4 regions of the Pantoea sp. X-Soil-TKNS-1207 genome follow, and region 3 is predicted to be linked to each of the others. Evidence: predicted binding sites of a transcription regulator. Region 3 holds the regulator's gene; each other region holds the start of a gene.
The links. Region 3 encodes CRP, which controls carbon source genes, mostly activating them, when cyclic AMP is high. Its sites were predicted from a motif close to ATGTGANNNNNNTCACAT; they were not measured.
Positions count from the first base shown of each region.

Region 1: a site for CRP is predicted at 4,886-4,903, ahead of AC6I8V_RS00510 (PTS mannitol transporter subunit IICBA). Genes of this name have one in related genera too.
Region 2: a site for CRP is predicted at 6,372-6,389, ahead of rhaB (rhamnulokinase). Genes of this name have one in related genera too.
Region 4: a site for CRP is predicted at 4,360-4,377, ahead of AC6I8V_RS09575 (6-phosphofructokinase). Genes of this name have one in related genera too.

Region 1 covers NZ_AP035958.1:109,756-117,555, reverse strand. Annotated here, with positions in the region: gene AC6I8V_RS00535 (ABC transporter substrate-binding protein) at 1-295, shown strand, start outside; gene AC6I8V_RS00530 (ABC transporter permease) at 313-1,254, shown strand; gene AC6I8V_RS00525 (ABC transporter permease) at 1,257-2,138, shown strand; gene AC6I8V_RS00520 (gamma-glutamyltransferase family protein) at 2,148-3,746, shown strand; gene AC6I8V_RS00515 (DUF3053 domain-containing protein) at 4,000-4,716, shown strand; gene AC6I8V_RS00510 (PTS mannitol transporter subunit IICBA) at 5,160-7,094, shown strand; gene mtlD (mannitol-1-phosphate 5-dehydrogenase) at 7,187-7,800, shown strand, end outside.
Region 2 covers NZ_AP035958.1:2,239,103-2,246,902, forward strand. Annotated here, with positions in the region: gene AC6I8V_RS10510 (sugar transporter) at 1-1,040, shown strand, start outside; gene bhsA (multiple stress resistance protein BhsA) at 1,103-1,360, opposite strand; gene AC6I8V_RS10520 (TetR/AcrR family transcriptional regulator) at 1,653-2,324, shown strand; gene rhaM (L-rhamnose mutarotase) at 2,349-2,663, opposite strand; gene rhaD (rhamnulose-1-phosphate aldolase) at 2,653-3,495, opposite strand; gene AC6I8V_RS10535 (L-rhamnose isomerase) at 3,506-4,762, opposite strand; gene rhaB (rhamnulokinase) at 4,746-6,227, opposite strand; gene rhaS (HTH-type transcriptional activator RhaS) at 6,520-7,341, shown strand; gene rhaR (HTH-type transcriptional activator RhaR) at 7,357-7,800, shown strand, end outside.
Region 3 covers NZ_AP035958.1:3,960,064-3,967,863, reverse strand. Annotated here, with positions in the region: gene ppiA (peptidylprolyl isomerase A) at 1-47, shown strand, start outside; gene AC6I8V_RS18525 (YhfG family protein) at 209-379, shown strand; gene AC6I8V_RS18520 (putative adenosine monophosphate-protein transferase Fic) at 369-962, shown strand; gene AC6I8V_RS18515 (aminodeoxychorismate synthase component II) at 1,004-1,579, shown strand; gene argD (bifunctional acetylornithine/succinyldiaminopimelate transaminase) at 1,667-2,887, shown strand; gene AC6I8V_RS18505 (YccS/YhfK family putative transporter) at 2,889-4,964, opposite strand; gene crp (cAMP-activated global transcriptional regulator CRP) at 5,023-5,655, opposite strand; gene AC6I8V_RS18495 (OsmC family protein) at 5,956-6,360, shown strand; gene AC6I8V_RS18490 (phosphoribulokinase) at 6,453-7,322, opposite strand; gene AC6I8V_RS18485 (YheU family protein) at 7,384-7,602, opposite strand; gene AC6I8V_RS18480 (hydrolase) at 7,605-7,800, opposite strand, start outside.
Region 4 covers NZ_AP035958.1:2,033,016-2,040,815, forward strand. Annotated here, with positions in the region: gene pqqF (pyrroloquinoline quinone biosynthesis protein PqqF) at 1-1,535, shown strand, start outside; gene AC6I8V_RS09565 (YceI family protein) at 1,672-2,256, shown strand; gene dld (D-lactate dehydrogenase) at 2,378-4,075, opposite strand; gene AC6I8V_RS09575 (6-phosphofructokinase) at 4,512-5,492, shown strand; gene AC6I8V_RS09580 (PTS sugar transporter subunit IIB) at 5,503-5,817, shown strand; gene AC6I8V_RS09585 (PTS sugar transporter subunit IIC) at 5,810-7,177, shown strand; gene AC6I8V_RS09590 (class II fructose-bisphosphate aldolase) at 7,164-7,800, shown strand, end outside.

The DNA of each region.
Region 1 (7,800 bases), 470 kb from region 3:
TCGCCCTGACCCGGATGGCAGCATCTATTCATTTATCAACAGCAAAGGCACGCTCAACGACGGCCGCTACAGCAGCGCGCAGGTGGATGAGTGGCTGAACGCCGCGCGTCTGACCAACGACCAGGCGCAGCGTCAGGCGCTGTACGGCAAAGTGGTAAACCAGCTGCAAACCGATATGCCGATTGCTTACCTCTACTTCGAACCGCGTATTTTCGGCATGACGAATAAATTGCAGGGCTTTAAGGCGTGGCCGGACGGTCTGGTGCGGCTGGCGGGCGTGAGCATGGCGCAGTAAACCGCTAAGGAGCGATGATGCTGGAATTGATTGTTAAACGTCTGCTGCTGGCCATTCCCACGCTGCTGCTGGTGAGCATCATGGTGTTCGCGCTGCAAAAGCTGCTGCCGGGCGATCCGGTGCTGGCGATGGCCGGTGAGGAGCGCGATCCGGCGGTCATCGCGCAGCTGCGCGCCGAATACCATCTCGACGATCCGATCCCGACGCAATATTTCGCGTGGATCGGCAATGCGCTGAAAGGCGATCTCGGCATGTCGCTGCGCACCAAAGAACCGGTGACGGCGTTGATTGCCAGCAAGCTGCCGGTGACGCTGGAACTGTCGCTGCTGGCGATGCTGATCGCGCTACTGGTTGGCATCAGCATGGGCATCATCGCGGCCGTGCGCAAAGACAGCTGGGTCGATCACACCACCAACTTCGTCGCGCTATCGGGCATATCGGTGCCGCATTTCTGGCTGGGAATTCTGCTGATCCTGCTGTTCTCGGTGCATCTGCAATGGCTGCCGGCGTCGGGCTTTGTGCCAATCGGCGAGGATATGGCGCAGAACCTGAAAACCCTGCTGCTGCCTGCGCTGGTGCTCGGCACCGGTCTGGCCGCCACGCTGATGCGTCACACCCGCGCCTCAATGATTGCGGTGCTGAAAGCGGACTACATCCGCACCGCGCGCGCCAAAGGCCTGCTGACGCCCAAAGTGGTGCTGAAGCACGCCTTCCGCAACGCGCTGATGCCCATCGTCACCCTGACCACGCTGCTGTTCGGCGAGCTGCTGGGCGGCGCGGTGCTGACTGAGCAGGTTTTTACCCTGCCCGGCTTCGGCAAGATGATTGTCGATGCGGTGTTTAACCGTGATTACGCCGTGGTGCAGGGTGTGGTGCTGGTGGTCGCTATCGGGTTTCTGCTGCTGAACCTGCTGGCCGATGTGCTTTATCTGTTAATCAACCCGAAAATGCGAGGCTAACCATGAGCGAGGTTTTAACCGCCAGCGCCGCGCCCGTCGCAGCGCGCCCTAACCGTCGGGTGCTGAAGAAGTTTCTGCGCAACAAGAGCGCGCTGATCGGCGCGGTGATTGTGCTGCTGTTTGTCGCGGTGGCGCTGCTGGCGCCGTGGCTGGCACCGGCCGATCCGATCAAAGCCAACTTTCTGGCGGTACGCAAAGCGCCGTCCGCGCTGTTCTGGTTCGGCACCGATGAGCTGGGACGCGATATTTTGTCGCGTCTGATCTGGGGGGCGCGCACCTCACTGCTGGCGGGCTGCATTTCGGTGCTGATCGCCATCCTGATTGGCGTGCCGCTGGGGCTGATTGCCGGTTACTGGCAGGGCTGGTGCGACGGCATTATCTCGCGCTTTATCGAGGCGCTTCTCGCCTGCCCGTTTCTGATTTTGGCGATTGCGCTCGGTGCCTTTCTTGGTCCCAGCCTGTCGAACGCGATGATTGCCATTGGTTTGTCGGCGATGCCGATTTTCGCCCGTCTGACGCGCGGCCAGGTGATCGCCATTCGCCATGAAGAGTATATCGATGGCGCACGCGCTATCGGCTTGCCGGATCGCTGGATCATCCTGCGTTACGTGCTGCCGAACGTGTTGTCGCCGATTCTGGTGCAGGCCACGCTGGCGATTGCCTCAGCGATCATCACCGAGGCCAGCCTGTCGTTCCTTGGCCTGGGTCAGCAGCCCCCGTCGCCCTCGTGGGGCGCGATGCTGAACACCGCCAAAGGGTATCTGGAGCAGGCGCCGTGGATGTCGATTTTCCCCGGCCTGGCTATTTTTCTCACCGTTCAGGGCTTCAACCTGTTGGGCGACGGACTGCGCGACGCGCTCGATCCGCGCAATGACTCACATTAAGGAAGGGTTATGAGTGAATTGGATTACAACGTCAGTTACGCCTCACACCGTGTACCGATGATGGGACGCAACGCGGTCGCCACCTCGCAGCCGCTGGCGGCGCAGGCCGGGATTCGTATGTTGCAGCTGGGCGGCAACGCCGTTGATGCGGCGATTGCTACGGCGATGGCGCTGACGGTGCTGGAGCCGACCGGCAACGGCCTCGGCAGCGATGCCTTCGCGATTATCTGGGACGGCAAACAGCTGCACGGTCTGAATGCCTCCGGGCGCGCCCCGGCGGCGTGGAATCCGGCGCGTTTTGCCGGTCAGCCCGCCATGCCGGAAATTGGCTGGGAAGCGGTGACCGTGCCTGGCGCGGTCTCGGCCTGGGTGGCGCTGGCGGAACGCTTCGGCACCCTGCCGCTCACCACGCTGGCGCAACCGGCGATTGAATACGCGCGCGACGGTTTTCCGGTATCGCCGCTGATTGGCCAGCTGTGGCAGCGCGGCTATAACAAGCTGAAAGATCAGCCGGGCTTCAGCGCCTGCTTCGCGCCGCATGGCCGTCCGCCGCGCGCGGGCGAGCTGTTCCGCAACCCGGCGCAGGCCGCCACCCTGCAAAAAATCGCCGAAACCAATGGCGAAGCCTTCTATCGCGGCGAGCTGGCGCAGAAAATGGCGGCGTTTGCGGCTGAACATGGCGCAGCGCTGACGCTCGACGATCTCAACAACCATCGTGCCGACTGGGTGTCGCTGCTGTCGCGCCCGTTTGCCGGAGGTTCGGTACAGGAATTACCGCCGAACGGCCAGGGCATCGCGACGCTGATCGCGCTTGGCATTCTTGAGCATTGGGATATTGGCCGCCATACGCCGGATAGCGTGCCCTGGCTGCATCTGTCGATTGAGGCGATGAAGCTGGCGCTGGTTGATCTGGAACGCTACGTCACCGATGAAGACCATCTGGAATTTCCGGCGGATCGGCTGCTGAGCGACAGCTACCTGAAGCAGCGCGCGGCGCTTATCGACCCGGATAAAGCTGGCGATTTTACCTTCGGTTCGCCGCAGCAAAGCGGCACGGTGTATCTCTCCACCGCCGATGCCAGCGGCATGATGGTGTCGTTTATTCAGTCCAACTTTATGGGTTTCGGCTCTGGCGTGGTGGTGCCTGACACCGGCATCAGCCTGCAAAACCGCGGCGCAGGCTTTTCACTCGATCCGCAGCATCCAAACGTGGTGGCTGGCGGCAAACGCCCGTTCCACACCATTATTCCGGCGTTTGCGCTGGATGGCGACGGCCAGCCGCTGATGTCGTTCGGCGTGATGGGGGGACCGATGCAGGCGCAGGGGCATCTGCAAATGGCGCTGCGCATTATGTTGCATAAGCAGAACCCGCAGGCGGCGATCGATGCGCCGCGCTGGCGCGTGGTGCAGGGGCGTGAGGTGATTGTCGAGCAGGGTATCGATCGCAACGTGCTGGCGGCGCTACGCGCCATGGGGCATCAGCTGGTACTGGAAGATCCGCTGCTGGGCTACAACTTCGGCGGCGCCCAGGCGATTGTGCGCGACCCGCAGGGCTTTTATATCGCCGCCACGGAAAGCCGCAAGGATGGGCAGGCGTTGGTGTATTGATTGCCGGGGTGTGTAGGGTCGCCATTTATGGCGACCATTTCGATCTCCAGGTGCGCAGTAATGCGCACCCTACCAGGGTCGCCATTTATGGCGACCATCCCGACCTCAGGCGCGCATCAATACGCACCCTGCTGATAACGACCACACCGTCCCCTTTCACGCCCGTTGTATGCACCAGGCCATTGTTCTATCCTTTAGGACCTTTCTCATCGAATTGAATTTAGCCATTGTGTCACTGACAGGAGTTGAATATATGGCGTCAGGAATTTCCCGCATCTGGATGCGTACCGGCATGCTGATGGTTACGCTGCTCACGGTGATGCAACTCACCGCCTGTGGCGACAAAGAGGGCGATCAACGCAAAGCCTTCACAGATTTTCTCCAGAACACCGTGATGCGCAGCGGCGAGCACCTGCCCAGCCTGAGCGAAAACCAGAAGCAAACCTTCGGTAACTATGCCAGCGATTACGCCATTCTGTATGGCTTCTCCCAGCAGGTTAATCAGGCTGTTGAGCAGGGTATGCGCCCGGTGGTCGACGAACTGGGCGCGATTCGCGTCCCCCAGGATTACCTGACGCGCCGCGACACGCTGCGCCAGGCCAGCGGCAATCTGAGCGTGCTGACGCAGCAAATTCAGAGCGCCAAAATGCAGGCCGACAGCAGCAAAGCCGCGCTGAAACAGCCGGACGATCTGAAGAAAGTCTACGACAGCGTGTATGCCAAAGTGGTGACACAACCGGCCAGTACGCTGATCCCGCTGTTACCTAATCTTCAGGCGCTGAGCCAGGCGGCAATCCAGGCTGGCGACTTCCTGCAATCGCAGGGTGCGCGCGTGTCCTTTAACGATGGTGGCGTGCAGTTCCCGACTCAGGATCAGGCAACGCAGTACAACCAGCTGATGAGCAACCTCTCCAGCAACGCCCAGGCGCTGACCCAGGCGCAGAACGCCGTTCAGGGTGGTTTTCAGTAAAATTTCAGGCGGGCAATATTGTGTTGCCCGCTTTTCAGATTTTTGTCACTTCCTTACACGCCCCTTTTCTGCCTCCCCCCAGCGATGACATAGTGTGATCTGGCGCATTTTCGACCAAAAATACTTTGTGATCTCAATCACATTTATCGAACAAACAGCACCATGAATAAAGTGATTACCGTCACATTTAGTCCACTGATTTGCTTAAATATTCGGCACCGTACTTTTCTTACAGGGTAATTTTGTGATCTGAGTCACCTAATAGCACCCTGACCACCCCAGATTAGCGTGATCTGCATCACACTTACCGCGAGCTCTACGCAGCGTCATAAACAAGTGCTAGAGTCCGCCTGCATACAGTAATGCCACGGCCCCCGCCGTAACGTCTTAACAAAAACAAACGCGCTCTCTTATTGCAGCGCGTCTCAATAAGGGGTGGGTTTATGTCCTCATCAGTGAAGGTCAAAGTTCAGAGCTTTGGTCGCTTTCTGAGTAATATGGTGATGCCTAACATCGGTGCGTTTATCGCCTGGGGTATCATCACTGCACTGTTCATTCCGACCGGGTGGATCCCGAACGCGACGCTGGCGAAACTCGTTGGCCCGATGATCACTTACCTGCTGCCGCTGCTGATCGGTTTTACCGGTGGTCGTCTGGTGGGTGGCGATCGCGGTGGCGTGGTCGGCGCAATCACCACCATGGGTGTGATTGTCGGTGCTGATATGCCGATGTTCCTCGGTTCCATGATTGCCGGTCCGCTGGGTGGCTGGGCGATTAAAAACTTTGACCGCGCCGTTGATGGCAAGATCAAAAGCGGCTTCGAGATGCTGGTTAACAACTTCTCAGCCGGTATCATCGGTATGCTGCTGGCGCTGCTGGCGTTCCTTGGCATCGGTCCACTGGTTGAAGGTCTGTCGCACATTCTCGCCGCCGGCGTAAACCTGATGGTGCAGAACAACCTGCTGCCGCTGACCTCGATCTTTGTTGAACCGGCGAAAATCCTGTTCCTCAATAACGCCATCAACCACGGCATCTTCTCTCCGCTGGGTATCCAGCAGGCGAGCGAAGCCGGTAAGTCTATTTTCTTCCTGATCGAAGCCAACCCAGGCCCCGGTATGGGTGTGCTGGTGGCATATATGATTTTTGGTCGCGGTAGCGCCAAACAATCAGCCGGTGGTGCTGCGATCATCCACTTCCTCGGTGGTATCCACGAAATTTACTTCCCGTACGTGCTGATGGCGCCGCGTCTGCTGCTGGCGGTCATCCTCGGCGGTATGACTGGCGTGTTCACCCTGACCGTACTGCATGGCGGCCTGGTTTCTCCGGCGTCTCCGGGTTCCATCCTGGCGGTGCTGGCGATGACGCCTAAAGGCACCTACTTCGCCAACATTGCTGCTATCGTTGCCGCGTTTGCCGTCTCATTCGTCATCTCTTCCATCCTGCTGAAAACCAGCAAAGTGAAAGAAGATGATGACATCGAAGCCGCAACCAAACGTATGCAGGACATGAAAGCCCAGTCAAAAGGCCAGACCGTAGCGGGTGCGCCGGTTGCCGGTGACGCCATGAGCGTTGACCTGAACCATGTACGCAAAATCATCGTTGCCTGTGACGCCGGTATGGGTTCCAGCGCCATGGGTGCGGGCGTACTGCGTAAGAAAGTGCAGGATGCGGGTCTGAGCAACATTTCGGTGACCAACAGCGCCATCAACGCCCTGCCGGGTGATGTGGATCTGGTGATTACCCACCGTGACCTGACTGAACGCGCCATGCGTCAGGCGCCGCAGGCGCAGCACATTTCGCTGAACAACTTCCTCGACAGCGCGCTGTACAGCAACCTGACCGAGCGTCTGGTGGCGGCGAACCGTAGTGAAGCGCATCGCGAAACCGTCAAGACCACGCTGGCCGACAGCTTTGATTCCGGCAACGCGCACCTGTTCAAACTGGGCGCTGATAACGTGTTCCTCGGCCTGAGCGCCAGCAACAAAGAGCAGGCGATTCGCTTCGCCGGTGAGCAGCTGGTGAAAGGCGGCTATGTGCAGCCGGAATACGTGGAAGCGATGCTGGAGCGTGAAAAGCTGACGCCGACCTACCTCGGTGAGTCGATTGCCGTACCGCATGGCACCGTGGAAGCCAAAGACCGCGTGCTGAAAACCGGCGTGGTGTTCTGCCAGTATCCGGCAGGCGTGCAGTTCGGCGAAGAGTCTGACAAAGTGGCTCGCCTGGTGATTGGTATTGCCGCACGCAATAACGAACACATCCAGGTGATCACCAGCCTGACCAACGCGCTGGATGATGACAGCGTGATTGAGAAGCTGGCGAATACCACCAGCGTGCAGGATGTGCTGGATCTGCTGTCTGGCAGCAAAGCCACCGCCTGATACAGCGTTACTCTTCCCTGGGGCGGGCATGCCCGTCCCCAATTTCCGGGGCGGATATGCCCGCCCCTTCGTCATTTGATATGGGTCAAATTATGAAAGCGTTACATTTTGGAGCAGGCAATATCGGCCGTGGTTTTATCGGTAAACTGCTGGCAGATGCCGGTATCGAACTGGTGTTCGCGGATGTTAATCAGGTCGTGCTTGATGCCCTTAACGCCCGTCATGAGTATCCGGTTCATGTGGTTGGCGAGCAGGCAAAAGTCGAAATCGTAAAAGGCGTTAGCGCAGTTAACAGCACCAGCGACGATATCGTCACGCTGATTGCTGAGGTTGATATCGTTACCACGGCGGTTGGTCCGCAGATTCTGGAGCGCATCGCCGGTGGCGTCGCTAAAGGTCTGGCCAAACGCAGCGATAACGGTAATGTCCGTCCGCTGAACATCATCGCCTGTGAAAATATGGTACGCGGCACCAGCCAGCTGAAGCAGCATGTGCTGAAGGCGCTGCCGGAGCAGTATCACGCCTGGGTTGAGCAGCATGTTGGCTTTGTCGATTCCGCGGTAGACCGCATCGTGCCGCCGTCAGAAGCTGGCAGCAACGATCCGCTGGAAGTGACGGTGGAAACCTTCAGCGAGTGGATCGTCGATAAAACCCAGTTTAAAGGCGAGCTGCCGAACATTCCGGGCATGGAACTGACCGACAACCT
Region 2 (7,800 bases), 1.7 Mb from region 3:
ATGTCGGCATCATGCTGACCATCTATGCCTGGGTGGTGGCGCTGTTATCGCTGCCGCTGATGCTGCTGACGCGCAATGTCGAACGCCGTATGCTGCTGGCGATCCTGTTTGTGCTGTTTATCGCCAGCCATGTGCTCTCCTCGGTCGCCTGGGACTTCAACTCGCTGGTGCTTTCGCGTATCGGCATCGCGCTGGCCCATGCGGTGTTCTGGTCGATTACCGCCTCGCTGGCGATTCGTGTCGCCCCGGCTGGTAAAAAAACCCAGGCACTGAGTATGCTGGCAACCGGCACCGCACTGGCGATGGTGCTGGGCGTTCCGATTGGCCGCGTGGTCGGGCAATATCTCGGCTGGCGCACCACCTTTGGCATGATTGGTCTCTCCGCGCTGGTGCTGCTGGTGCTGTTGATGCGCATTCTGCCGCGCCTGCCGAGCGAACATACGGGTTCGCTCAGCAGCGTACCGATGCTATTTCGTCGCCCGGCGCTGGTCAGCATGTATGTGCTGGTCACGGTGGTGGTTACCGCGCATTACACCGCCTACAGCTATATCGAGCCGTTTATGCAGGTAGTGGCTAACGCCGGTGAGAACTTCACCACGCTGTTGCTGCTGCTGTTTGGATCGGCGGGCATTATTGGCAGCGTGTTGTTCAGCACGCTCGGCAATAAATATCCGTCCTCGCTGCTGATCGCCGCTATCGCGGTGATTACCCTGAGCATGGGGCTGCTGATTTTCGCTGCGGTGCGTCCGGCAGCCATCGTCACGCTCTGTATTTTCTGGGGTATGGCGATGATGATGATCGGACTGGCGATGCAGGTACGCGTGCTGTCGCTGGCTCCGGATGCTACCGACGTGGCGATGTCGCTGATGTCGGGTATTTACAATATTGGGATTGGTGCTGGCGCCCTGTTGGGAAATCAGGTCAGCCTGCATATGAAGATGGCGGATGTGGGCAACGTCGGCGGGATCATTGGTCTCGTGGCGCTGTTCTGGTGTATCTACATTTTCCGTCGTTATCCGCAGTTACGTTCCAACGGTTAAAAAAAGGGCTTCAGATAGCTACTATCTGAAGCCTGCCCCTTCGAATCAACGTCTGATATCAATTATTTATAAATGTCTGCTGTGCCATGCAGGTTGTTCTTGCCAGAGGTCGAAGTGATGCGGAAAGACTTTGCTCCGGCAGCATTGGCCTTTTCCGACAGTTGATTCTCCAGTGATGTCAGATCCGTACTACCTGTTGAGGTCACCACGCCAACCTGCTGTTCATTAAGCGGGGTCTGATCGACCTGCTCGGCAGCGAAACTGGCAAATGCGATGGATGACAGGGCCGCAGCGGCCAACATCAGTTTTAAACTTTTCATAATCGTCTCTCTTCTTGCAGATGAATTGGGTTGATCGCCATTAAATTAACAATCGTTAAATAAATGCTAGATCCAAAGCCGTTCTCGCGTCAATAGATTTATTAACGTTTGTTATTTTAATGGGAAGTGGCGTCAGTATGGGCTTCCGTGCTATGTGGCACTTCACCAAACAGGCGATTTTTACCGGCGGAGCACAAACGGGCAAATCAGTCGCTACGCTCTGCGCTTCGGCATTGCATATTTTTTTAATGATCGGTAATTTAATAAGGTGTTTTGCACGCTGTGAGGATGTATGAACCAATCCACAACGCCCCTGCGGAAAAGTCGCGGGCGGCCAAAAGTGTTTGATCGTGAAGACGCCTTGGATAAAGCGCTGATGCTGTTCTGGGCGCACGGTTACGAAGGTACCTCGCTGGCCGATCTGGTGAGCGCCACCGGAGCCAAGGCACCCACGCTGTATGCCGAATTTGCCAACAAAGAAGGTCTGTTCAAAGCGGCGATGCAGCGCTATCTCGACAAGTTCAGCGCGCAACGCAATGCGGTGCTGCATGATAAAACGCGTAATGTGCAGTCGGCGATTGAAGCCTATTTTCGCGCTACCGCTGCCTGTTTTACCGCCAGCGATAAACCGGCGGGCTGCTTCTTAATTTCGACCTCCAGCGCGCTGTCGCCGGATTCCGCCGATGTCGCCCGCCTGCTGGAACAGCAACATCATGCGCAGGAAATCGCGTTGCAGCAGTTCCTTGCGGCCCGCCAACAGCAGGGCGAAATTCCGGCTGACAGCAATACCGCCACCATGGCGAGTTTTCTGGCCTGTTTGCTTCAGGGGATGTCGGTGCGCGCCCGTGAAGGGGCGAGCCGCGAGGATTTAGAACAGATTGTTGATACGCAGATGGCGATCTGGCCAGCGCTGGCGGGATATTGCGCGTCAGATTCGCTGCCGCTGGCGCAACGGACGGCATAAGGCCTGTCCGTTGCGCACCCTGACCTAAGGCAGGAAAAACATCGGTTTTAACTCAGCGCTGACCGGGCTGTCGTCGGCGTTGGAGGGCATCAAATCCTTCATCGATGCCCACCAGCGCTGGCATACCTCGGTTTGCGCCACTGCCGCCCAGCGCGCCTCCGACTCAATCTCCACGCTGGCGAACAGCAAATGACGTTCCGCATCCAGCCAGATCGCGTAATTGTGGGCGCCATGCGCCCTGAGCGTCTCTGCCAGTTCCGGCCAGATGGGTGAATGACGACGCAGATACTCGGCATGGCAATCCGCATGTACCTGCATCACAAAGGCTTTACGCAACATTGGCGCGCTCCACCTGCAACGCCGCCTGCCAGGGTCGCACGCCAAAACGCTCGCCCAGCGCAATCAGCTGCTCGGTGGTGATGCTCTGCCGAATCCCGCCCATCGATAGCGCCTTAACCACCACTTCCGAGGATTTCTCTGCGGTATCGATCAGGCCAAAGGTCTCATCGAGGTTTGGGCCGGCAGCAAAAATACCGTGGAACGGCCACATGACCAGGCTGTGGGTCGCCATCTCATCCGCCGTTGCCTGACCGATCCCATCGGTGCCCGGCACCATCCACGGCAGAATGCCGACGCCATCCGGGAACACCACCAGACATTCGGTGCTGCCTTCCCACAGCAGGCGGGTAAAGCGCGCCGGGTCCAGTTCCACCACGTAGCTCAGCGCCATAAAGTTGGTGGCGTGACAGTGCATAATTACGCGATCAACGCCGTTGCTGGCCTGCTTGCGTACGCTGTGCGACTGAAAATGCGCCGCCAGCTCGGAAGTCGGCAGGCCGCCGTGGCTCAGTCCCCAGTGGATTTTGTATGACAGTCCTTTGTCATCCACCTGCAACAGCACCAGACTGTCGGCCGGATCGAGTTGGACATTGCGGAAGAACTTGCCGGAACCGGTGACCAGGAACCAGTCATTCGCCAGCGCCGGAGCGGGTTTACTCAGCTCAATGCAGCGCGGTTCGGAATAGAAGTCTGCGGCATACGGCAGCACCTCTTCCGGCGTCAGGCGCAGGCTGACGTTGCCGCCGTTGCGCTCATCCCAGCCCTTCAGCCACATATCGCTGGTCGCTTTAACCATTCCCTGAACAAATGCGGAGGTGAGAATACTTTGCATGGTGTGTCCCTTAACGTTGAGCCAGAATCTGTTGTTCATAATGACGGACATCGCTCAGCCAGCTGGCGTCGGCGGGTACATCGTGACGCAGACACCAGGCTTCCCATACCGCCTGCCACGGCAGTGATTTCTGTTCTTCCAGCAGCGCCAGACGGGCGGTGTAATCCCCCTCCGCTTCCAGTTTGCGCAGCTGGTCAGTCGGCTCCAGCAGTGCGCGCAGTAGCGCCTTTTTGGCATTGCGCGTACCGATCACCCAGGCAGCGATGCGGTTGATCGAGGCATCAAAGAAGTCGAGGCCGATATGCACCTTGTCGAACAACTTCTGCCGCGCGATCTCATGGGCAATCGCCTGAGTTTCGTCATCCAGAATCACCACATGATCGCTGTCCCAGCGTACCGGGCGGCTGACATGCAGCAGCAGACGCGGCACATACAGCATGGCGGTGGAGATTTTGTCGGAGATCACTTCGGTGGGATGGAAGTGGCCCGCATCCAGCGTCAGCGCAGTCTGGCGACTGGCGGCATACCCCAGATAAAATTCGTTGGAGCCGACGGTGTAGCTTTCGGCGCCGATACCAAACAATTTGCTCTCCACCGCATCGATATGATGCTGCGGGTTGAGTTTCTCGCTGATGATCTCATCCAGCGCCGCCAGCAGACGCTGACGTGGCCCCAGCCGATCCACGGTCAAATCTTTCATGCCATCCGGCACCCAGATATTCATCACCGAGGCGCTACCCAGCTGCTCACCGAATGAGGCGGAGATATGGCGGCTGGCTTTGCAGTGATCAATCCAGAACTGGCGGATACCGTTGTCAGCGTGAGACAGGGTAAAACCGTCGGCGCTGAGCGGATGGGAGAAACAGGTGGGGTTAAAGTCCAGCCCCAGTTTGTTGCTTTTCGCCCACTCCACCCAGTTGCTGAAGTGCGCCGGTTCAATGGCGTCACGTTCCACCGGTTTGTCACTTTCCAGATAGATGGCATGGAGGTTAAGGCGTTTGGCGCCGGGGATCAGCGACATGGCTTTGTCGAGGTCAGCACGCAGTTCCACCGCGTTACGCGCCCTGCCGGGATAGTTACCGGTGGCCTGAATGCCGCCAGTCAGCGCCCCCTGCGGGTTTTCAAAACCACGTACGTCATCACCCTGCCAGCAGTGCATCGACACCGGAATACCATCCAGTTGCGACATCACCTGGTCCACATTCACGCCAATCGCGGCGTAACGTTGTTTAGCCAGTTCAAAGGCCTGTTCAATCAGCTTTGTCATAAGCGAGTTCCTTAGCGGGTTGGCTCAGCGCGGCGAAGCGTGCCTGGCTGGCACGAAAAGCGCTGTTGTTAAGCGGGGCAAATTTTTCTAACGGAAAGTTCTGGCTGATGCAGCGGCGTAAATCGGCAACATCGCGCAATTCGCCGAGGGCGATTAACTGGCAGCCGACATTACCCAGCGTCGAAGCTTCCACCGGCCCGGCGAATACCGGCAGCTGGCAGGCATCGGCGCACAGCTGGTTCAGCAGCGGGTTCTGGCAGCCGCCGCCCACCACATGCAGCTGGCCAATCGGCGCAGCGCGCAGCTGGCCCAACTCGCCAATCACCTGGCGATACAGCAGCGCCAGGCTGTCGAAGATGGTGCGTGCCAGTGCGGCCGGCGACTGCGGAATCGGCATATGCTGCTCGGCGCAGGCGTTTTGGATCTCCTGCACCATGCTGTCCGGGTTGATAAAACGGCTGGCGTTGGGATTGATCAGCGCGCGACAGGCAGGCTCATCGGCAGCCTGCTGAATCAATGCACAAAGGTCGGTGATCTGTAACTCGCTGCATACGCGCTGCAATAGCCACAGACCCATAATGTTCTTCAGTACCCGATAGCCTTCTGCGCCGCCTTCATTGGTGATATTGGCGTCCAGCGCAGCGCTGCTGAGACAAGGTTGCAGGCTTTCAATGCCCATCAGAGACCAGGTGCCGGAGCTGAGATAGGCGGCATCCTCCTGCATCAGCGGCGTGGCCAGCACCGCACTGGCGGTGTCGTGGGTAGCCACGGCAATCACCGGAATGGCATGGCCGCGTGGGCTGGTCCAGTGGCCGACGGTATTGCCTGGCGCGTGGGGTTGACCAAACCAGGCGGCATCCACCCCGGCCCAGGCGAGCAGATCGCGATCCCACTCGCCGCTGGTGATATTCAGCAGCTGCGTGGTGGTGGCGTTGGTGTATTCCCAGTTCAGCTGACCGGTGAGGCGATAATGCAGGTAGTCCGGGATCATCAGCGCGTGTTTTACCTGCGCCTGCCAGTCCGGCTGCTGCTGATGCAGCGCGCGCAACTGATAAAGGGTATTAAACGGCAGAAACTGAATGCCGGTACGCTGATAAATCGCCGCCTTACCGAGATCGTTTAGCGCCTGCGCCATCTGCCCCTGGGTGCGGGCGTCGCGGTAGCTCACCGCTTCACCCACTCGCTGGCCGTCTGCATCCAGCAACACCAGATCTACGCCCCAGGTATCGATGCCGATGCTGTCCGGCACAATGCCTTCCTCATCCAGCTGTTGCAGTCCCTGACGAATCTCCTGCTCAAGACAATCCAGATCCCAGCAGTCATATCCGGCCCGACGCACGCGTTGATTGGCGAAACGACGAACTTCGCGCAGGGTGATGTGTTGCGCTGCGGAGGTCCACTGAGCGAGCATCACGCGCCCGCTGGATGCGCCTAAATCAATGGCAACAATGTTACGCATACTCATGGCGTGTTCTTCCTGTGATGAGATGCATACAGAGTAGAAATCCTGCCTTTTTGCCACCTTCCCCTTACTGCCAGCGCGCCATTGCCGCTGGCACGGTGGCAAAGATGTTCGTGAGACAGCTCACAGAACCACACAAGCACCGAGTTGTGAGCTTCGCCGCATTTTCTCGATCAACGCGCGAGATCTTGAAAAATTAGCCATTTTCCTGCATCGCCCGGTGCAAAATTCAAGGTAAGGTGCGAACCGCGTGGGTAGACTCGGTTACGGTTTTGTTAATAATGAGAGGCGAACCATGACCGTTTTACACAGCGCAGACTTCTTCCCTGCCGGGGATTACGCCATTGCCATCGAGCCGCGTGTGCCGCAGCAGGCGTTTCCCGAGCACCATCATGATTTCCACGAAATCGTGCTGGTAGAACAGGGATCGGGCATCCATGTGTTTAATGGTCAACCGCAGGCGCTGTGCGCCGGGTGCGTCTGCTTCGTGCGCGATCACGATCGCCATCTGTATGAGCAAACTGAAAACCTATGCCTGACCAATGTGCTGTATCGCAGCCCAGCGGCGTTTCGCTTTCTCTCCGGCTTGCAGGCGTTGCTGCCGCGAGAAGAGGATGGCAACTATGCTTCGCACTGGCGCATCAATAACAGGGTGATGAGCCAGGCGTTGCAGCTTGTGACGCAGATGAATCAGCAGGGCGTCTGGTCTCTGGAGAAGCAGGCGCATCAGGAGCAGCTGTTCCTGCAACTGCTGGTGCTGCTGCGCGAGGCGGGTCACAACGATGCAGCGCAGGATCAGGAAGCGCGGCTGCACCGATTGCTCGACTGGCTGAATGAGCACTACAGTGAAGAGATTGCCTGGGAAGCGCTGGCCGATCGTTTTTCGCTGTCGCTGCGTACGCTGCATCGCCAGATGAAACAGCAGACCGGCAACACGCCGCAACGCTACCTGAACCGGCTGCGCCTGTTACAGGCGCGCCATCTGCTGCGTCATAGTGATATGCGCATTACGGATATCGCCTACCAGTGTGGATTTGGTGACAGCAACCATTTTTCCACGCTGTTTCGGCGGGAATTTGGCTGTGCGCCCCGAGCGGAGCGCCAGCAGATGTTGTGATCTGGAGTTAGCCTCATGTCGCTGATCTTGTCGCGCGAAGATTATTTCCCGGCCCCCAGTCTGCCGATTGCGGTGGCCGAACGCCTGCCGCAACCCTCCTTTCCGCCCCATCGCCATGAGTTCAGTGAAATTGTGATTGTCTGGCGCGGCAACGGTCTGCATGTGCTGAACGATCACCCGTGGCTGATCACCTGCGGGGACGTGTTCTACATCCGTGATAACGACTGCCACAGCTATGACAGCGTCAACGATTTGGTGCTGGATAATATTCTCTACTGCCGCGACCGTTTTCATCTCGGACTGGACTGGAGCCAGTTGCTGCCGCCACATGACGCCGAATCGCCAGGCAGCTGGCGCTTAACCACGCGCGGCATGGCGCTGGCGCGGGGCGTCATCACCCAGCTGGAGCGTGAAAGCCGCAAAAGCGACCCGCTCTCCATCCAGCTCTCTGAGGCGTTG
Region 3 (7,800 bases):
TGCCGTCAAAACCGATTGTTATCCTTTCCGCCAAAGTTCTTCCCTGATAGATCAACGCGCCATTTTATCGTGGCGCGTCCTGCCGTACTCCGGCAAAGCACCTGTTTGCTGCTGATATCCGCCATACTTCAGGTTGCGCGCAGCCACCTTGCCGCAGCCCGAATTATTTAGGGTATATACTTAGGGCAAATTGCTTGCCGGAGGCTTTATGACCAGCAAACTGACCGACAAACAGAAAACCACCTTGTGGCAACAGCGCCGTGCTGCCAGCTATCAAGCCAGCTGTCGTCTGGCGGGCTATACGCTGAGCGAACCGGCTATCACGCTTGAACAAGCCGAAGATCGGCTGACCTCGTTAAGGAGGCAGTATGGCGGATAATACTCTGGCGGTACGTGATCCCTATCTCTGGCACAACGATCAGGTGCTGATAAATCGCCTTGATATTCATGACAGTGCCCAGCTGCGTAAAGCGGAACTGGCGTTCAGCGCCGCGCGTCTGGCTACGCTGGAGCTGCCTCCGCGCAACAGCGGTATGCCGTGGCTGTGCCATATTCATCGCACGTTGTTCCAGGATCTCTACAGCTGGGCGGGGGAGCTACGAACCGTCGATATCTGGCGCGATGATACGCCCTACTGCCACTGCGCCTATATCGAGAAAGAGGGCAACAGCCTGATGAGCGCGCTGGAAGAGGAGGAGGGGCTGGCCCTGCTGGAGCAGGATGAGTTTGTGGCGCGGCTGGCGCATTACTATTGTGAAATCCATGTGCTGCATCCATTCCGCGCCGGTAATGGTCGTACCCAGCGTATCTTCTTTGAGCAGCTGGCGCTGCATGCGGGTTTCCTGCTGACGTGGGATACGCTGGAGCGTGATGACTGGCATGCGGCGATCCTTGATGCGGTCGAGGGGGATTTAACCGCTCTGATTGCGCAGTTCGCGAAAGTGGTAAGTCCCGCCCGCTAAAATGCGTAGAATAGCGGCGGTTTTACCGGCCTGAGGGCGCTATGCTGCTGCTAATCGATAATTACGACTCCTTCACCTGGAATCTCTACCAATATTTTTGCGAACTGGGCGCCAGCGTCGAGGTGGTGCGCAACGATGCCATCACCCTGGACGAGATGGATGCGCTGCCGCTCAGCCATCTGGTGATTTCGCCCGGTCCCTGCACGCCGGATCAATCCGGCATCTCGCTGGCGGCGATTCGTCACTTTGCCGGTCGCCTGCCGATTCTCGGTGTCTGCCTGGGCCATCAGGCGATTGCTCAGGCCTATGGCGCACAGGTGGTGCGTGCGCGTCAGGTGATGCATGGCAAAACGTCCGCCATCCGCCATAACGGTCGCGGCGTATTTCGCGGCCTGAATAATCCTCTCACCGTAACCCGCTATCATTCGCTGATTGTGGCACGGGATTCTTTGCCGCCGGAATTTGAAGTCACCGCCTGGAGCCTGCACGACGGCGTACCTGATGAAATTATGGGGTTCCGCCATAAAACGCTGGCGCTGGAAGGGGTGCAGTTTCACCCGGAAAGTATTCTGAGCGAACAGGGCCATCAGCTGCTGGCAAATTTTCTGCGAGCTTAAGTTGTGTTTGCCTTTGTGTGATTTTTTATGCATATTTTGTGATTAGAATTTCACATCAGTTCAACAAACAACCCGATGAGGTCAGCAATGGCAGCGGAAAAACTAGCGGTAACCCGGGAAACGTTCGATAACGTTATTTTGCCTGTTTATGCACCTGCGCAGTTTGTGCCGGTCAAAGGCAAGGGCAGCCGTGTATGGGATCAGCAGGGCAAAGAGTATATCGATTTCTCCGGCGGCATCGCGGTGACTGCGCTTGGCCATTGCCATCCGGCGCTGGTGGAAACGCTGAAAACCCAGGGCGAAACCCTGTGGCACACCAGCAACGTATTTACCAACGAACCGGCGCTGCGTCTGGCGAGCAAACTGATCGCCGCCACTTTTGCTGAGCGCGTATTCTTTGGCAACTCCGGCGCAGAAGCCAACGAGGCCGCGTTCAAGCTGGCGCGTTACTACGCCTGCAAAAAACACAGCCCGTTCAAAAGCAAAATCATCGCGTTCCACAATGCGTTCCATGGCCGTACGTTGTTCACCGTTTCCGTCGGCGGTCAGCCGAAATATTCCGACGGCTTTGGTCCGAAACCGGCCGATATCGTGCATGTGCCGTTTAACGACCTGGCCGCGGTGAAAGCGGTGATTGACGATCACACCTGCGCCATCGTGGTTGAGCCGATCCAGGGCGAGGGTGGCGTGATGCCCGCGACGCCGGCGTTTATGCAGGGGCTGCGCGCCTTATGTGATGAGCACAATGCGCTGCTGGTGCTGGATGAAGTGCAGAGCGGCATGGGACGCAGCGGCAAACTGTTCGCCTATGAACACTACGGCATTACCCCGGATATCATCACCACCGCGAAAGCGCTGGGGGGCGGTTTCCCGGTCAGCGCTATGCTGACTACCAATGAAATCGCCTCGGTGATGGCGCCAGGCGTGCACGGCACCACCTACGGCGGCAACCCGCTGGCCTGTGCCATTGCCGAAACCGCGCTCGATATTATCAACACCCCGGAAGTGTTAAACGGTGTGGATGCGCGTCGTCAGCAGTTTGTCGAGGCGCTGAAAGCGCTGGATAGCAAGTTCGACCTGTTCAGCGACATCCGTGGCAAAGGGTTGCTGATTGGCGCTGCGCTTAAGCCGCAGCACGCCAGCAAAGCGCGCGACATTCTGCACGCCGCCGCGGCCGAAGGACTGATGATTCTGACTGCCGGTACTGATGTGATCCGTTTTGTCCCGTCGCTGGTGATTGAGCCGACCGACATCGAAGAAGGCATGGTGCGTTTCGCCGTAGCCGTGGAAAAGGTGCTGGCGGCGTAAGCTAGCTTTTTACCCGCAAGCGCATCCGCCAGCGGCCGTGATGGGGTCGCTGGCTCCATGCCAGAGAAGATATGGTATGCATCACGTTGAGGTGTTGCAGGATGCGCTTCACATGCTGTTCCACGATGGTAATCGCCCCTTCGTTGATGTTCTCCGGCGCTTCGAGGATGTTGCTGTCATTACCCGGCCCGTCATACGCCAGCCGCTGCTGACAACGCTGTAGCGCGATTTCGCAGGATTGCAGATAACGCTCCGCCAGCTTTGGCGTCAGCATGGTATGTTCACGCGCCAGAATGGTCATGGCGTTGATATGTTCAACAATGAACTGGCTGTGCGTCACCCACATGCGCATATCTTTCAGATACTGCGAATTAAACCCCGGCTCGGTCATCGCCTGATTGAGTGAGTTAAATAGCGCGTTGTGCGCCTGATTGACCCGGATACGTTGATACGCCAGCTTCTCCGGTGATTGTTCCGGTCCGAGCAACAGTTGCAGCGCTTCCTGATAGGTTTCCAGCGCATCGTGCGCGTTCTTTCGCAGCAAACCGCTCTGCCACTGCGGCCACAGCCAAATCATGCCGCCAAAGGCAATCAGGCATCCCATCAGCGTATCCATCATACGCGGCAGCAGAAACTCCGCGCCGTTCAGCGACAGCAGTTGTAGCGAATATACCGCCGTCACGGTAAAGCCAATCATCGACCAGCCGTAATACTTGCGCGTCACCAGATAGCTGGCGAGGGTAATCACCAGCATAAACAGTAGCGCCATCGACTCCGGCACGGCGAAGCGCAGCGAGGCGGCGGCGATTAACAGCCCGGCGAAGGTGCCGAGCGCACGGTGCTGAATCCTGACCCGCGTGGCGCTGTAGCCGTTCTGACTGACGAACATGGTGGTCATCAGAATCCAGTAAGGTTTGGGGATATTGAAGAACAGCGCCAGCCCGCTGCCGAACATCAGCATCACGGCAAAGCGCGCCGCGGTGCGCAGCGCCGGGGACTTCAGCGACAGGTAGCTGCGCAGCGCAGGAAAAAAGGGCAGACGCCGCTGGCGATCGGCCATCAGGTCGCGGGTGTAGAGCGGTTTCTGGCTACGCAATACGCGCGCAATGCGGCTGAAGTGGTACAGGCAAAAGTTACTCACCGGGTTATCCGGGTTCTGACGCGCAATCTTTTCCAGCGCGCTCAGCTGCTTGTCCATCTGGAAACGCTCCGGCAGCTGGTGATAGAGAATCGCGTCGGCCAGGATGCGCAGCCGGGCTGAGATGGTTTTGGCGTTCCAGCGGATCACCGCTTCCGCGTGGCTCTGCTCCACCAGTTTTTGCACCTCTTCCGGCTGATGCAGGCTGACGGAGATATGTTCCTGGAGATCGAGCGCCACCTGGAAGGCACGCGTCAGCCGTTTGTGGCTGTTGTCATTGCTGGCAGACAGCATATGCATCTGCTGATAGCAGGTGGTGATCAGATCGACCGCCTTCTGTTGACGCGCCAGCAACGGCGGCAGCGCCTTTTCCGGATCGGTCAGCTGCGTCAGCAGAGTGTATTTGGCATCGCAATAGTCGGCCAGTTCGCGGTACAGCAGGCTGAGGGTTTCGCGCATCGGCTGCTCTTTCCACAGCCAGAACCAGAACCAGTTAAACAGCCCGTACCACAGCGTGCCGCCGATATACAGCAGCGGCGGCACCCACATCGGCATACGTCCGGCCAGGCTGAGGGTAAAAATAGCGGCGATCAGCGTGGCGGGCAGCAAACGGCCATGCAACGGGCTGATCTCACCGGTCACGCCAATCAGCAGGGGCAGAATCAGCAGAATCAGCGGCAGGGGAATATGGTAATTGGTCAGCCACTGGATCAGAAAGCTGCCGGTGGCAAACAGGGAGCCGCCGACAATCAGGCGTTTAAAGAAGCGTTTGTGCGGCGTGTCGAGACCGGCGATGTTGCAGCAGGCAGGGACCAGCGAGAACAACAGGCCTTTTTGCAGATCGCCGAACAGCCAACCGAGCGCCACGGGCAGGCATAACACCAGCGTTTGCCGCAGGGCATAGTTAACTTCGGGATGATAGATGATTCGACGCCACATCAGCTCATCGCAGACAAAAACGGCGTGATGCTGCCATCACGCCGTAGGTGAGAAGAAATTAGCGGGTGCCGTAAACGACGATGGTTTTACCATGTGCTGAGATCAGATTTTGATCTTCCAGCATTTTCAGAATACGGCCGACTGTTTCACGTGAACAGCCGACGATCTGACCAATTTCCTGACGGGTGATTTTGATCTGCATCCCGTCCGGGTGGGTCATGGCATCGGGCTGTTTGGCCAGATTAAGCAGTGTCTGCGCAATGCGACCTGTCACATCAAGGAAGGCAAGGTTGCCTACTTTTTCTGATGTCACCTGCAGGCGACGTGCCATCTGCGACGAAAGACGCATTAAAATATCCGGGTTTACCTGAATCAGCTGACGGAATTTTTTGTAGGAAATTTCAGCCACTTCGCAGGCAGTTTTCGCTCGTACCCAGGCACTACGCTCCTGACCTTCTTCAAACAGGCCAAGCTCGCCGATGAAATCTCCCTGATTGAGGTAGGAGAGGATCATCTCTTTGCCTTCTTCATCTTTAATCAGTACCGCAACGGCACCTTTCACGATGTAGTAGAGCGTTTCCGCTTTCTCACCCTGGTGGATCAGGGTGCTTTTGGATGGATATTTGTGAATATGGCAATGGGACAGGAACCATTCGAGTGTAGGGTCTGTTTGCGGTTTGCCGAGAACCATTCGCTATTATCCTCTGTTGTAATCGTGCCCAAAACACAGGGGGCAGTTTTCCCTGTCAGGCGGTGAAATCATCAAGCGCTTCCAGTTAAGGAAATTATTCGGGTGTACTCTTAAGCTTAGCTTTTGATTCATCCCGCCTTCGTCTATTGCGACGAAAATATTTTCAGCACTGTTTGTAGCACAGCTTTTGCAAGCTGTCTTCTGTTGTCTCGCTTCAGCAAAAGCCGATTAGTCTGGATTGCTGTTTATCAGGTGAAGGCGTATTCTGGCGGCAAATCAGCCTGGTCAGGAGAAAGAATAATGCAGGCACGAGTCAAGTGGGTGGAGGGGTTAACCTTTCTCGGAGAATCCTCATCGGGCCATCAGGTATTAATGGATGGGAATTCTGGCGATAAAGCGCCGAGTCCGATGGAGATGGTACTGATGGCGGCTGGTGGTTGCAGTGCGATTGACGTGGTGTCAATCCTGCAAAAAGGACGTAATGACGTGACCGATTGCGAGGTAAAACTTACCTCTACGCGTCGCGAAGAAGCGCCACGCATTTTCACGCATATTAACCTGCATTTTATTGTCAGCGGCAAAGCGCTGGGCGATAAAGCGGTGGCGCGTGCGGTCGATCTCTCGGCGGAAAAATATTGTTCGGTGGCGATCATGCTGGGCAAAGGGGTAGAGATTACCCACAGCTACGAGGTCGTTGAGTTATAACGGCTATCTCGATCGTCAATTCCAGGTGCGAATGAATTCGCACCTGGGTTTGCAGGGTCGGCATTTCTGCCGGTCATGCCATAACTTCCTGATTATTCAATCCGTTTGCCTTCAATCAGCCGTTGCACCAGCGGCGTCATAATCAATTCCATCGCCAGTCCCATTTTGCCGCCCGGCACCACCAGGGTGTTCATATGCGAGATAAAGGAACCCTGAATCATCGCCAGCAGATAGGGAAAAGCAATGCCTTCCAGGCCACGGAAATGGATCACCACGAAGCTTTCATCCAGCGACGGGATTTCGCGTGCGGCGAAGGGGTTCGAGGTATCGACGGTTGGCACGCGCTGGAAGTTGATGTGGGTACGGGAGAATTGCGGCGTGATAAAGTTGATGTAATCCTCCATCGAACGCACCACCGAATCCATTACCGCTTCGCGTGAATGGCCGCGCTCGCTGGTATCGCGCACCAGCTTCTGAATCCACTCCAGATTGACGATCGGCACCACGCCCACCAGCAAATCAACATGCTCCGCCACATTGTGCGGCTGCGTTACGACGCCGCCATGCAGACCTTCATAAAACAGCACGTCGGTGTTTTCCGGCAGCGGCTGCCAGGGCGTAAAGGTGCCGGGCACCTGATTCCACGGCACCGCCTCATCGTAGGTGTGCAGATATTTGCGCGACTGGCCGAGGCCGGTCTGACCATAATGCTTAAAGGTCTGCTCCAGCAGGCCAAAATCGTTGGCTTCCGGCCCGAAGTAGCTGATATGACGGCCAAGATCGCGCGCTTTGCGGATCGCCATATCCATTTCCGGGCGGGTATAACGGTGGAAACTGTCGCCTTCCAGCTCTGCGGCATGCAGATCCAACTGCTGGAAAATTTTACGGAAGGCAAGGCTGGTAGTGGTAGTTCCGGCGCCGCTGGAACCGGTGACGGCAATAATCGGATGCCTGGCTGACATAACAAAGCTCCCTGTGAGGTCCGGCGATGAGCATTGTTAGCACGAAAAGCCGGGATGTGCATTAGCCGCGAAATTCACCGCGCGCCATGATATTGACGGTTTCGTGCAGTTCTGACCACACGAGCACCGCATCGCCGCGCTCCAGCTGACGACGCACATCGGCGACTTTCTGCATCAGGCTTCGCTCCTGTTCACCGTAGTCGGTCCCTTCGCGCAATACAAAGGATTCAATCAGGTTTTCCAGCGTTTCGGGGTCAAGTTGTTGCCACGGAATAATCACAGTCACACATCCAGATAAGTTGATAACCACTGCGGCACGCGCTGTTCCAGCCACATTTGCGGCCGCAGCAAGGTACCGCTGACAAAGCCGACATGGCCGCCCTGTTGGGTCAGCTGATACTCAATCGACGGCGACAGTTGCTGCGGCTGCGGGATCACCGCGTCGGTCATAAAGGGATCGTCCTGCGCATGGATGATC
Region 4 (7,800 bases), 1.9 Mb from region 3:
ACAATGTCACTTTGTTGCGACGCATCTGGCTCGATGAAGCGCCCGACAGCCTGCTGGCGACACTGCAAGCGGCGGGATTATGCGAATCCCTTAGCGTGCAGTGGCTGTGGCGTGATACGCAGCACAGCTGGCTGGCGATGAAGTTCAGCGCGCGCAGCCTCACGCCGCACCAGGCGCAGCGCATCGAACAGATTTTCCGCCAGCAGCTGGCCGCGCTGCGCCAGACCAGCGCAGCGCAACGCCAGCATTATGCCCGGCTGGCGCGTGAGGATTTCGCGCAGCTCGCCCCGCTGGAGCAGCTGCGCGGTTGGGCGTTGGGATTCGCGCCGGGTGAGGTGTCTGACGTTGCGCCTTTTATCACCCTGTTGCAGCAGGCCAGGGTTGTGCGCCTGCTTACCCGGCAGCAGCTCGGCTCCCGGCCGCATGATACGCAGGGATTCCGCCTGGCCGTTGCCGACTGGCCCGACGAGGCGGCACCGCCGGACGGTGCGCTATCCTTCCGCTTTTATCCGCTGGCGTCACAGGAGGCCGAGCGCCTGTTGCCGGAGGCGCGTTTTCCGTTGCTGCGCGTGGCGCCTGTGCAGCCGCAGCAAACCCTGCTGCTGCGTCCGGCGTTTTATCACACCCTGAGCGATGAGGACGCGCTGGCGCGCCAGAAATTGCTGCGTCCGGTGCTGGCCGCGCTGCGCCATGCGGGTGGCGGTGGCAGCTGGCAACAGGCGCAGGGCAGCTGGCAGCTCCGGCTGCATCTGCCGGACGATCCTCGCTCCGCGTGCGCCGCTGTCGATCAGGCGGTACAGGCACTGAGCGCGCCGCCTGCGCTGCAACCGGTGACTGATGCTGACGGCATCGCCATTCGCCAGCTGCTGGCGGCGCTGCCGTTGCAGTTGCTGGCACCGTCCACCTTGCCAGCGTGGCTGGCCGCCTGGTGTGGCCCGGAGACGGCACTGGCCGGGGCAACGGCGCGGCTTCTCAGCCCTTTACCGGCCGCGACAGCGACCCTCCCGCCAGCGTTACATCATGGCGTCACGCCAGTCCGCTGCGCGGGCAGCGATCAGGCGTTGTTGCTGTTTATGCCGCTGGCGGCAGCGGATGATCGCGCGCTGGCAACGCTGCGTGCGCTGGCGTTGATTTATGAACCGCGTTTTTTCCAGCGCCTGCGTGTGGAACAACAGATTGGTTATGTGGTGACGGCGCGGTATCAGCGCGTGGCGGATGTGGATGGCATTCTGCTGGCGTTGCAGTCGCCGGATATGCCGTGGCGTGCGCTGCTCGGCCACTGCAAACGCTTTCTGCGCTCGCTGGCATTCGCTGACGTAGATCCTGCGGCCCTGCAACAGACGCTACGGGGGCAGGCTGGCCCAACGGACAACGCCGACGTCGCGCTTGAGGCGCTGCGTGAGCAGCAGGGCTTAGCCCGGCTGACACCGCAGGCGATTGATGCGCTGAATCTGACGTCGTTGCAGCAGCTGCATCAGCACCTGCTGCGGGCGCGACGGAAATGGCGGGTTCTGTTTGCGTTAGGTCAGAAATGAAACTGTCCCTGGGAGAAACTGTTTCCTGTTGATATTGCTGAATTTTTTTGAAAAATTAGTCCAAAACTCTTCACTGTTACCGCGCGGCGTAATACCGGACACTCAATGGAATATTCTGAACAAAGAGGAACACCTGGTGAAAAACGTTACACGCTTTGCTCTGCCGCTGCTGGCCGCTGCCACTCTGTATGCACCGCTGTCGCAGGCTGCTGCCATGCATTACGACCTGAACCCGGAACACACGTCAGTGATTGTGACCTGGACCCACTTCGGCTTCTCCCATCCGACGGCAGACATCCCGAACAGCAAAGGTACGCTGGTATTTGATAAGGACCACCCGGAGCAGTCACGCGTTGACGTTACCCTGCCGATCAGCCAGATCGACAGCCATGTCCCGGCACTGACCAAAGAGTTTCTCGGCAAAGAGTACTTCGATACCGCTAAATATCCGTCAGCGGTGTTCCACAGCACCAAAGTGGTGGCGAAGGGCGACAACAAGTTTGACGTGGAAGGTAATCTGACGCTGAAAGGCATCACCAAACCGGTTACGTTACATGCCACGCTGAATCAGCAGGGTATGCATCCGATGGTGAAGAAACAGGCGATTGGTTTTGATGCCACCGGCACCATCAAGCGTTCTGACTTCAAACTGGACAAATACGTTCCGGCAGTCAGCGACGATGTGACGCTGACCATTTCAACCGAAGCGTACGCCAAATAATCCGACCAGGTGCGCATAAATGCGCACCCTACAACAGTGATCATCCGGATATCGCAGGGTCGGCATTTATGCCGACCAGACCAGATAAATCATCCGGTATTTATACCGACCTGGGGAATGTCTATTCGGCCCAAAACTTCTTCTTACTGGTTTTGCCAATACCCGGATTGCAACTGTTGGTCGGGTCCAGCTGCTGCCAGTGCGCCACATGCTCGCAAGACGCATGATACAGATGCCCGACGTTATGCTCCGCCGGATACTTCGCACCGCGTTGCTCCAGATACACCTTCACCGCCTCTTTAAACGCCTTCGCATCAACACCCGCCTTTAGCACGTAATCCTGATGATTGACGTAACAGAAGAAATGCCCGCAACAGGAATCCACCTGCACCTGGGCTGCCAGATGGTCTGGCAGGGTTAAACGCCACTCATCATCGTTACGGCGCAGCGCCACATCAAACGCCACCAGCCGCTCGTTCGGATTGTAACCGAGGGCATCGCAATAGGAGATGGTGCAGCCGCCGACGCCGAAACGCACCAGAAAGGCATCGGCCGCTTCGCGCGCATCGCAATGGAAAAAGTTACCGCTATGGCTGGCAAAAAATTCCTGTAACAATGCCTGTAATTCAGCGGTTTGCGTTGCATCGACCTTGATCATCAGATGATGCTGATATTCACTGCGGTAATCCATAATGCGCGGCGCAACAAAACGCGGGGTTATCTGGTTAAAGAATTGCAGCACCCGATCAACAAAATTGCGCGGCAGGAATGTCAGATGGCTGACGCGCACATCCCATTTGGCTTTTTTCGCCATCATCTGCGGGATGGCCTGCGGACCCAGCTTACGGATCGCCAGATACATATGTTTGGCGTAGCGCACGGTTAAATCAAAGGCGTTGCGATGGATATACTCCGCCTGCAACGGCAGCTCGCTCATACGCGTCAGCAGAAAGCGGCGCAGCGCCACCAGCTCCGCTTCTTCGTTGGTGCCGATATAGAAGGTGTCGCTGCCGCTACTGGCTTCAAAAGTGGGCAGGCGTACGGCAAACACCACCACTTTCCCGGCGCTGCCCGCGCTGTCGTGCAGGTATCGGATGTCGCCGTTAAAGCGCGAAGGGCTGTCGGCGGTGACATCGCGCAGGCGGTCGGCGTAATCCTCTGCCCAGATTTTTCCCTGCCAGTCCGGTTGATCGCCGGTCTGATATTGCTGACCGCTGAGATTCGCCAGCATCGCTTCCGGCGTGGCGCCGAGATCAATACCGAGATGGTTGACCATCTCCAGGCAACCATCGTCATGGATGCGGGCAAACAGCGATTTCTCAGTAAATGCCGGACCACGGCGAATCAGCGACCCGCCGGAGTTGTTGCAGATACCGCCCACCACCGAAGCCCCGATGCACGAGGAGCCGATCACCGAATGCGGCTCGCGTCCCAGGGGTTGCAGCGTCTGCTCCAGCTCGGTCAGCGTAGTACCGGGGAAAGCAATCACCTGGCGTGCCTGGTCAATCACCTGAACGCCTTTCAGCTGGCGCGTGCTGACAATCACCACGTCACGGTCATAATCGTTGCCGTCCGGCGTAGAGCCGCCGGTGACGCCGGTATTGGATGCCTGCATCAGAATGATGGCGTCGTGCGCCACGCATACCTGAAGGATCTGCCACAGTTGCAGCAGCGTCTGCGGCAAGGCCACGGCGAGCGCTTCGCCGCGACCGACGCGGAATCCTTTGGTGTACCAGGCTTTATCATCAGGATGGGTTAACAGCTGTTTTTCACCTACCACGTCAGTGAGCTGACGCAACATTACCTGCGGGGATGTCATCTTTTCTCTTCTGTGTCATGGGTCTGCCGCGTTATTGGACAGGGGGATAAGTAGAAAAGTCAATCATTCATCGGGACTAAACGATAAATAACGCACTGAAGCATTATCCCTTTATCTTTCGCGGGAAATCGCCTGCGAGCCAATAAAAATGCGTGGGAAATCACAAAATAGATTTAAAGAAAAAAGGCGCAAACCGGTTTAAATCACCTCAGCCATTTCGATGCATAAAATAAATATAACCTTATGAAATTAATCATAATTAAGATTGATCGGTAACATTACCAATGTGATGTTAATCACAAAAATAAGCCACTCAGAACCACTGTCAATGATCTCGCTGCGTGAATTCGTAGTAAAAATGTGATCTTCATTGCAAATAAGAACCTCGTTGATCGGAAGAATGAATATCAGACGCGCAGCATGAGGAGTTCTGACAATGAGAATTGGCATGGTGATCAGCGGCGGTGATGTCACTGGCATTAATAACTTTATTTATCAGATTTCCCGCTTAACCCAGGCCGGGATGGTGTTATTTAATGGCGGCATTCCGGGCTTGCTGGAAAATAATCATCAGGAAATCGCCCAGCGTGATTTGGTGGATTACGCTATCGCGGCAATTCCGGTGATGCAATCAGGACGCCCGACGCGAAAATTAATTCGCCCGGAATATGAGATCATCACCAAACACCTGAAAGCGTTGCGTATCGATGTCTTAATTATGGCCGGTGGCGATGGTTCACTGCAATTTCTGCATACGCTAAGCGAATTTGGCATCAACTGTTTTGGCGTCGGCATGACCATTGATAACGACGTATTTGGCAGTGATTACACCATTGGTTTTTCCACCGCCTGTGAACAGGTGTTAAAAGAGGTGGCGAAATTACGCAATACCGGTCGCGCCTTAACCGGGCGGGTGTTTATGGTGGAATTGCTGGGCGGTTATTGCGGCGAATTAACGCTTCAGTCGGCCATTAAATCCAATGCTGATTTTGCGCTAATCCCCGAATGCCAGATTGCGCCTCATGAGCTGGCGGAGCGCATCACCAGGCGGCTGGCGGCGCAGAATAGCGTGATTATTTTGTGTTCGGAAGGCTACACCCGTGAATATTCACCGGGTTTTCAGGGCGCAATTGATACCTTAATTAAACAGCTTGAGCCGATGATTGGTGTACGTATCCGTAAAACCATTATCGGTTATGGCCTGCGTAACGGTGAGCCGACCTGTGAAGAGATTTATCAGGGCACCATTATGGCCAGTGAAGTCGCGCGTTGTATTCAGTCGGGAATGCGCAATAAAGCCGTCATTATTAATGGCAGCAACAAACCGATTCCGATCGATTTAATAAGCATGAAAAAACGCCTGGTGGATACCGAAGGGCATCATTACAAACTCGCCAAACAATTGCATATCCTGTGAGGAGATAGCCATGCTGAAAATATTATGTGTGTGCGGATGTGGTCTGGGATCCAGTTTCGCCATCGAAATGAGCGCCAAATCGGTATTAAAGAAGCTGGAAATTGACGCAGATATCGACCACACCACCATCTCCGAAGCCAATGCCTTTAAATCCGACATGATTTTAACGCAGAAAGCCTTCGCCGATGTATTAAATGCCGATGCCAGCCCGGAACAGATGAAGCGGGTGATTATTCTCAACAAGCTGACCGACAAAGCCGAAATTGAGGAAAAGATCGTGGCGTTTTTGAAAGACCACAACATGAAGGTTGCCAGTCATGAATAGTGTGATCAACTTCCTGGTAAAAGATCTGCTGGGGCAGGCGTCGATTTTGATCGCCTTTATTGCCCTCGTCGGTCTGCTACTGCAAAAAAAATCAGCAGGGAAGGTGGTGGAAGGCACCTTTAAAACGCTGCTCGGTTTCTTAATTATGATGGCGGGTATCAACATTATTGTGGGCACCCTGACTTTCCTCAACACCATTTTCACCCACGGCTTTGGTATGAAGGGTTATATCACTGACGTTGCGGCGATTGCCGGGTTAGCCAACCGCGAGCTGGGTTCAGAAGTGGCGCTGACGCTGCTGGTGATCTTTATCGTCAACATCATCATTGCCCGTCTGACACCGTTCAAATACATCTTCCTCACCGGTCAGGCGCTGCTGTGGATGGCGACCATCGGTGCGGTGATCGGCTACAAAGCGGGACTGACGGGCTTACCGTTGATCCTGACCGGCGGTATTTTTGGCGGCGTGATGGCGGTGGTGATGCCCGCGCTGGCCCAGCCGGTGGTGCGTCGCATCACTGACTCGGACGACGTCGCGCTCGGCCACTTCTGCACCATTGGCTACCTGGTGACTGCGGCGGTGGCGAAAGTGGTGGGCAAAGGCTCCCGCTCCACCGAAGACCTCAAGCTGCCGGATAACTTCAAGTTTTTGCAGGATACCTACCTGTCGATGGCGGTGGTGATGGTGCCGATGTACCTGATCCCGGCGGTGGCAGCAGGCCCGGCTTTTATCGCGCAGTACAGCAACGGTATGAACTACCTGATGTATGCCTTTATGCAGTCGATTCAGTTCGTGGCCGGGGTGTTCGTACTGTACAGCGGCGTACGTTTGTTGCTGAACGAACTGGTGCCGGCGTTTCGCGGTATCGCCATGCGTATCGTGCCGGATGCCAAACCTGCGCTCGACTGTCCGGTGATGTTCCCGTATGCGCCGAACGCGGTGATCGTTGGCTTCCTCGCCACCACGCTCGGTTCGGTCGTCGGTATGCTGGTGTTCCCGATGTTCGGTCTGGCGATGATTTTGCCGGGTCTGCTGACCAACTTCTTCGCCGGGGGTACCGCCGGGGTGTTTGGTAACGCGCTTGGCGGTCGTCGCGGCGCGATGATTGGCGGTTTTGTCCACGGTCTGTTTATCACCATACTGCCCGCCATTCTGGTGCCGATGCTGGAAAGTTACGGTTTTACCGGCGTCACCTTCAGTGATTCGGACGTTATCAGTACCGGCCTGGTGCTCGGTCATGCGTTCCAGAATAACTGGCTGTTTGTCGCACTGTTTATTCTCTTCATTACCCTGATTGCCTGGTTTGTTAACGGAAAATCCACTAAGCCTCACGAGGAAAATATTCATGAAACTCTATAATTTCACCGATTTGTTAGAGGTGGCTAAACAACGTGAATTTAAAGCGCTCGGCTCTTTTAATTTACACTGTCTGGAAATGTTACCGGCTTATTTTAAAGCGGCAGAAAAAACCAATAGCCCATTAATGATTCAGATTTCTACCGGCACGGCGAAATATCTTGGCCATAAGTTACTGGTTGATGCGATTTGTTCGCTGGCGGAAAGCCGCAATGTGCCAACCTGCCTGCATCTGGATCACTGTTCAGATCTGGCGGCGATTCAGACCGCGCTTGATGCGGGCTTCAGCTCGGTGATGTACGACGGCTCGCATCTGCCGATTGACGAGAACATCGCCAACACGCGTAAAGTGATTGATATGGCGCGTCCACGTCACGTCTCCGTGGAGGCGGAGCTGGGGGCGATTGGCGGCTCGGAAGACGGGAAATCGGTGGCAATGAACGAAACCGCGTTCACCACGGTCGACGACGCCAAACGCTTTGTCACTGAGACCGGCGTCGATATGCTGGCGATTTCCATCGGCACGGTGCATGGCCTGTACACCGGAAAGGCGCATATTCAGCATCAGCGGCTGGCGGATATCACCGCCGCGACGCATACGCCACTGGTGCTGCATGGCGGCACCG